DNA from 3 places in the Marinobacter bohaiensis genome. Region 2 is predicted to be linked to each of the others. Evidence: riboswitches for the same ligand, from Rfam matches in the RefSeq annotation. Region 2 holds a riboswitch; each other region holds the start of a gene.

Region 1 (2,195 bases), on a different contig from region 2:
GGTTTCGCCATACTCCTGCAACAAGCGCCGGAACAGCGCTTCATAGAGCCCGCACAGGCGATTCGGGGAACCGTAGGTGACCAGCAGGCGATCGCCCTGCTCCCGCACCGAAAACTTGTCCCGCACCCGGTCGCGCTCGTCTTCGTCGCGCAGGCCGGCGGCGAGGGTGGCGTGCACGGCCGGCTGGCGCTTGAGGAAATCCCGCGCCGAACCGGACACCTGATAGAACATGGGGAACATGCGCCGGGAAATGTTGATGAAATAGTCGGCGTAGAGCGCCCAGAGGGCCTCTTCGTCCAGCTGGAAATGGCTTTGGGCCGCCCGGATCAGACGCAGGCACTGCCCGTCGTCGTAGTCGGTGTCGATCCGGAAATCCTGGCCCGGGGCCAGTTCCGCCTTGGCCCGGACCTCTGCCAGGGCCTCCGGTCCGCCTTCGCTTTCCACCAGTTCCAGTAAGACTTTCTGGATCAATCCAATCATGCCTATCGATACTCTACCGTGCCGGGGCCGGGCAACGTCGGGTGGTTCCGGCCAGGCCCCCAGTCTAGGCGAACCTCCGGACCGATGCAGGGCCACTTTATAAGGTTTTACACTCACCTTTAGCCGCCATGACGGGCCGAAGCGCGTATTCAAGAGCGTCCCGACTTGCTCCGGCCCGCCAAGCTGTTTATGCTCCATCCGTCGGTTTCCTTCGGGAAGCACGGAGCATCGCAAGACGCTCCCGACCAGGGAATTCGCCGCGGCCCCGCCGCGAAACGAAACTGCCCCCGCAACTGTAGGCGGCGAGCCACGCCCATCCGCGCCACTGGGAATCCCCGGGAAGGCCGGGCGCAGCCACGACCCGTCAGTCAGGAGACCTGCCGACACGACGTTCACCCATCCGGGCGGGGTGCCCCGGGGTTCAGGAAGGACGATTCCCATCTCAGCGATCTGCCAGCCGACCCGACGCGTTTCCATCCCCCCGATTGCAACCTCAGCTAACTGTTATGTTATAACATAACCATATAGCGACAACGGAGATCGGGACTGACATGACTTCCCCTCAATCAGCAGGCCATCAAAACAGCCGTTTTCAACGGGCCGCAGACGCGACTCGACCGCTGCGCGGCTTACTTCTGGCGATAGCGGCCCTCTACACGCCGCTTGCAGCGGCCACCGACTACCCATTGACCCTGACCAACTGCGGCCGTGACATCGAATTCGACGCCGCCCCGCAGAGCACCGTCACCATCGGCCAGTCCGCCACCGAGATGCTCTACTCGCTGGGGCTGGGCAACAAAGTGTCCGCCACGTCGGTGTGGTTCAACCCGGTGCTGCCGGAATACAGGGCCCTCAACGACCAGATAGAGCGCATCGCCGACAACGACCCCAGCTTCGAAGCCGTGGTCAATCACAAGCCGGACCTGGTGGCGGTCCAGTACGAGTGGCACGTTGGCCCCACCGGCATCGTCGCCACTCGCGACCAGTTCCACGACCTGGGCATCAACACCTACATCCTGCCGGCGGACTGCGACACCAAGGACAACTCCACCGGCGGTGACGGCACCCGCGTCGCCGCGTTTTCAACGGATTCCGTCTACAAGGGGATCCACGAACTGGCGACCATCTACGACGTGGAAAACGCCGGCGACGAGCTGGTGGCCGACCTCAAAGCCCGCGAGAGCAAGGCTGTCGCGCGCGCCCGCGACCTGGATCTGCCGGACGACCTGTCCGCCGTGTTCTGGTTCTCCTCCGCCGACCTGGAAATCGATCCCTACGTCGCCGGCCGCCTGGGCGCACCGGGCTACATGATGGACAAACTGGGCATCCGCAACGTGATCGAGTCCGATGAGGAATGGCCCACCGTGGGCTGGGAGTCCATCGCCAAGGCCGACCCGGACATCATCGTCGTCGCCCGCATGGACCGTCGCCGCTTCCCCGCCGACGACGTGGAAAAGAAACTGGAGTTCCTGCGCACCGATCCCGTCGCCAGCCAGATGACCGCCGTCAAGGAAGGCCGCATCGTGCAGATGGATGCCCACGCCATGAGCGCCACCCTGCGCACCATCTTTGGCCTGGAAGCGCTGTCTGAATCCCTGGCGGAGATGACCTTCGACCGATGATCCGCGCCCTCGCGACGATCTGGCCACTGACGGCACCGCGCCTGCACTGGTTCTGGCTGGCGCCGACGGTACTGCTGACTGCGCTGGTCGCCG
Region 2 (2,195 bases):
GGCGGTGTTCATGTCGTGGGTGCGGCGACGCTCGTCGCCGGTGTTCTTGCGCAGTTCCAGGAACTCCTCGATGTCCAGGTGCCAGCTTTCCAGGTAAGCGCAGACCGCGCCCTTGCGCTTGCCGCCCTGGTTGACCGCCACGGCGGTGTCGTTGACCACTTTCAGGAACGGCACGACGCCCTGGCTGCGGCCGTTGGTGCCCTTGATATGGGAGCCCAGCGAACGCACCGGCGTCCAGTCGTTGCCCAGGCCGCCGGCCCACTTGGACAGCAGCGCGTTGTCCTTGATGGCGCCGTAGATGCCTTCCAGGTCGTCGGACACGGTGGTCAGGTAGCAGGAGGACAGCTGCGAGTGCCGGGTGCCACTGTTGAACAGCGTCGGCGTGGAAGCCATGTAGTCGAACGACGACAGCAGATCGTAGAACTCGATGGCGCGGGCGTTGCGGTCGTCCTCGCGCAAAGCCAGGCCCATGGCGACACGCATGAAGAAGACCTGCGGCAGCTCCAGGCGCTTGTCCTCGAAATGGACGAAGTAGCGGTCGTACAGGGTCTGCAGGCCGAGGAAGCCGAACTGCCGGTCGCGCTCGGGTTTGATTTCAGCGCCCAGGCGCTCCAGGTCGAACTCGCCCAGGGCCGGGTCCAGCAGCTCACGCTCGATCCCGAAACCGATGAAACTGGACAGCGCCTGTGGATAAACCTCGGCCAGGGTCTGATCGAGCGGCAGGGACAGGGCCTGACCGGCCTCCAGACGCAGCTGTTCCAGCAGCAGGCGGGCGGTGACGGCACTGTAGTCCGGCTCCTGCTCGATGCGCCCGCGGGCGGTCATGACCAGGGCGTTGAGCACGTCTTTCTCGGGAATGCCGTCGTAGAGGTTGCGCACGGCGTCTTCCACCACGCTTTCGGCGTCCACCGCGTCCAGTCCGGCGCAGGCCTGCTCCACCTGATGTTTCATCAGGCCCACGTCCAGCGGCACGGTCTGGCCGTTGGCCAGGGAGACCGTCAGGGTGGGATGGGCTTCCACCGGCGCCTGGGTGGCACGTTCCTGGGCGTGGGCTTCGCGGTACAGCACGTAGGCCCGGGCCACCTTCTGTTCCTCGGCGCGCATCAGGGCCAGTTCCACCTGATCCTGAATGTCTTCGATGTGCACGGTGCCGCCAGCCTGCAGGCGCCGGCTCAAAGCCTGGATGACCTGACGGCTGACGCGGCGAACGCTGTCGTGGATACGGGCGGAACCGGCGGCTTTCTCGCCTTCCACGGCGAGGAACGCCTTGGTGATGGCGACACTGATCTTGCTGGCATCGAAATCGACCAACTGGCCGTTTCGCTTGATGACTCGGAGGGCCAGGGTCTGTTCCTGGGCATCGGTTGGAGCGGCAGCAGCGCTGGGCATCATGATTCTCCTGGGTACGCGTGGTCAAAAAACTTACCTTCGCGTACGCAGGACGGCAGACCTCCACGGAGGGTGGAGTCGCATTGCCGTTTGCTGCTCACCCTGAGTCGCGAAGGTGCAGTCGCGTGGTCCCATTGGTGGGGCCACACCTCCCTGGCAGGTCTTCGGACTCAGGGGTCTGAACCGTTCCGGTTCGCCTCGCGTAACGACTTCCCAGCAGATGCCAGTGTCATCGTGTCACGCTCGTGCCCCAATACCGCTGCGCGTCAGTTCCGGATTCTCACCGGATTCCCGGACACCAGAGGTTGTGGATAACGGCGCTGTGCAGCCGGGAGCGCCTTACGACTCCCGGTTGGCAGTGCGCTGGTTAACGATAAACCACTAGATCTGGTGTCTAACCAAGGATAAGAGCACTATATAGATGAAGCCTGACAGGAACAAGCCAATGTTGATACGAATGGCCACATCCCTACTGGCGGCGGCGCTGGCGCTGCAGAGCGTTCCGGCCACCGCCGAGTCGCTGACGCCCTTCTCCACCCTGCAGACCCTGGACGACGGCTGGACCCCGCTGACCTTCCCCGATATCGATACCCACACCCGCTACCGACTGGTCGACGACCAGGGTACCCAAGTGCTGCGCGCGGACACCGACGGCGGCGCCTCGGGACTGATTCACCGGGTCGACATCGAGCCCGGTGAAAAGCTGGTGCTGCACTGGCGCTGGAAAGTGGACGGCGTTTACGCAAAGGGGGACGCACGCCGCAAGGACGGTGACGACTATCCGGCCCGGATCTACGTGGCGTTTG
Region 3 (2,195 bases), on a different contig from region 2:
AACCTGGCGGCACGCTACGCCGACCGGGTCCTGTTACTGTATCCCGACGGTCACCACGATGCCGGTTCGGCGTCTGAAATGCTGTCGTCGGAGCGCCTGCAGCGGGTCTACAGCTATCCGGTCGAGCGGGTCGGCGAGGGCGGGGACAGCTTCTGGCGGCCCGCGCCGCGATGGACTCCCGACCCGGTGGATTGAACGCGCCGTCGGCGTGCCGCGATCAGGCGGGCACTTCCATTTTGCGGCCCCGGTAGGTGATGGTGCGGGTCTTGCTGCTGCTGGCCGGTTCCTCTTTCTTGGCCGCCGCGGCCGGCTCCGCCAACTCCTGGCCGCGGTAATTGCGCGGCTTGTCGTCGTCCTGCTCGGCCAGATCCGGAACCTGTTTCTTGAGCTCTTCCCAGGCATTGTTCAGGTGGCTGGAGCGGGACTGCCTGGCGTAGGACGCCAACTGGTCCTCCAGGTCGTTGTCGGTCAGGTGAAGCTTAACGCCGAATTCCGCCAGGATCAGTCGGCGGCACTGGTGGACGAGTTTGAGGAGTCCGCGATCCAGTAGCCAACTGCGTTCTGCTGCTAGCGTCGTCATTGTCGTACCTCATTTCAAAGCGCTCTTGCGTCTGGACGGTCCCGAGCCTGTGGGGGGATCAGAGCGTGCGCGTTATCGACCCTGAATATTAAGCTAAAAATGTGCCTATCGTTAAAATCCTGAAATAAAAGGCGAAAACATCAGCTTTGCACGGAGTTGCGCACCGCCATGACGCATCACGGGTTCTGTCTGCACCGTTGTGGTGAGTTCGGCGGGCGTGCAGGGGAATGAGAAAATCCGGGAAAATGCGTTGACCCGGTGAGCCAGTCCTCCTAAAGTCCCGGCAAGTTCGGTGACGCCTGCGTCACCGGCGTCAATTGGCAGGCGGTGCTCGCACGGCGAGTGAAACGGGAAACTGGTGCAAACCCAGTGCTGCCCCCGCAACGGTAAATTCCTCTGCAGCAGCAAGGCCACTGGACCTCCGGTCCGGGAAGGCGCTGCCGGCCCCCGATCCCCGGGGAAGGAATGAGTCCGGAGACCGGCCACCTGCTTCCCGGCAGGGATCTCTCTGATCCTGGCCGGTGCATGCGGTGCTGCGGAGGGCGTCACCGGTGGTTGCCCATCCCGTAACCGCGCGTCCTCCGTCCACCGGCTTCGACTGAACCGGATGCGAACCCAGGACGCTCTCTGTGAACAAGCCCTTTTCCCTGGCCGCCGGCCTGATGACCGGCTGTCTTGCCGCCCCGCTCAACGCGGATATCCTCAATCCCCTTGTGGTGACCGCGACCCGGACCGCGCAAACGGCCGACGAGGTGAACGCCTCGGTGACGGTCATCAGCCGGCAGGACATCCAGCGCAGCACGGCCAGCAGCATCGAGGACCTGTTGCGCGGTGTTCCCGGCGTGACCGTGTCCCAGAGTGGTGGTGCCGGCAAGCAGTCCAGCGTGTTCATGCGGGGTTCGAACTCCGATCACGTGCTGGTGCTGGTGGACGGCCTGAAAGTCGGCGGTGCAACGGCGGGCACGGCCCAGTTGGAAAACATTCCCCTGGCGCTGGTGGATCGCATCGAAGTGGTGCGTGGTCCGCGCTCCAGCCTCTACGGCTCCGAGGCCATCGGTGGGGTGATCCAGATCTTCACGCGCCGGGGCACGCCGGAGCCGGAAGCCATTTCGGAAGTCAGCGCCGGTACCGAGGGCACCTCGCGCCTGACCCAGCACTTCTCGGGCCGCACCGGCGATACGGCCTACAGTCTGTCGGCGTCGATGTATGAGACCGACGGTGTGGATTCCCAGCCGGTCAGCAACCAGCGCGATGACGACGGTTTCGAGAGCCAGTCGTTCAGCGCCAGCGTGGATCAGCGCGTCAATGATCGGTTGTCGCTCGGCCTCAACGCGATGCACGCCCAGGGCGAGAACGATTACGACAGCGTTTTCGGTACAGCCGATCAGCGCTACTGGAACGAGTTCGTGCAGCAGTCCGGGCGGGTTTTCGCCGATTTTGCCGCCAGCGACGATGTCACCCTGCACGCCCAGATCGGCTACGGGCGCGAGGACAACGACAACTTCATCGACCAGGCGGATTACTTCGACTATGAAACCCGGCGCCGCCAGTACCTGGTTCAATCCGATGCCTACCTCACTGGCCACCAGTTGCTGACCGTGGGCGTCGAGCGGGT

The links. Region 2 has a riboswitch for cobalamin ahead of DKK67_RS20385 (ribonucleoside-diphosphate reductase subunit alpha). Riboswitches for the same ligand answer to the same signal wherever they lie in the genome.
Region 1: it holds a riboswitch for cobalamin, as region 2 does, so the genes downstream of both, DKK67_RS13555 (ABC transporter substrate-binding protein) here and DKK67_RS20385 (ribonucleoside-diphosphate reductase subunit alpha) in region 2, are expected to answer to the same signal.
Region 3: it holds a riboswitch for cobalamin, as region 2 does, so the genes downstream of both, DKK67_RS18850 (TonB-dependent receptor domain-containing protein) here and DKK67_RS20385 (ribonucleoside-diphosphate reductase subunit alpha) in region 2, are expected to answer to the same signal.

Annotation. Positions count from the first base shown of each region.
Region 1 covers NZ_QGEH01000002.1:177,525-179,719, forward strand. Annotated here, with positions in the region: gene DKK67_RS13550 (heme NO-binding domain-containing protein) at 1-480, opposite strand, end outside; cobalamin riboswitch at 666-879, shown strand; gene DKK67_RS13555 (ABC transporter substrate-binding protein) at 1,032-2,102, shown strand; gene DKK67_RS13560 (FecCD family ABC transporter permease) at 2,099-2,195, shown strand, end outside.
Region 2 covers NZ_QGEH01000007.1:39,284-41,478, forward strand. Annotated here, with positions in the region: gene DKK67_RS20385 (ribonucleoside-diphosphate reductase subunit alpha) at 1-1,392, opposite strand, end outside; cobalamin riboswitch at 1,527-1,707, opposite strand; gene DKK67_RS20390 (DUF3047 domain-containing protein) at 1,835-2,195, shown strand, end outside.
Region 3 covers NZ_QGEH01000005.1:141,721-143,915, reverse strand. Annotated here, with positions in the region: gene DKK67_RS18860 (ABC transporter ATP-binding protein) at 1-195, shown strand, start outside; gene DKK67_RS18855 (hypothetical protein) at 218-580, opposite strand; cobalamin riboswitch at 894-1,081, shown strand; gene DKK67_RS18850 (TonB-dependent receptor domain-containing protein) at 1,210-2,195, shown strand, end outside.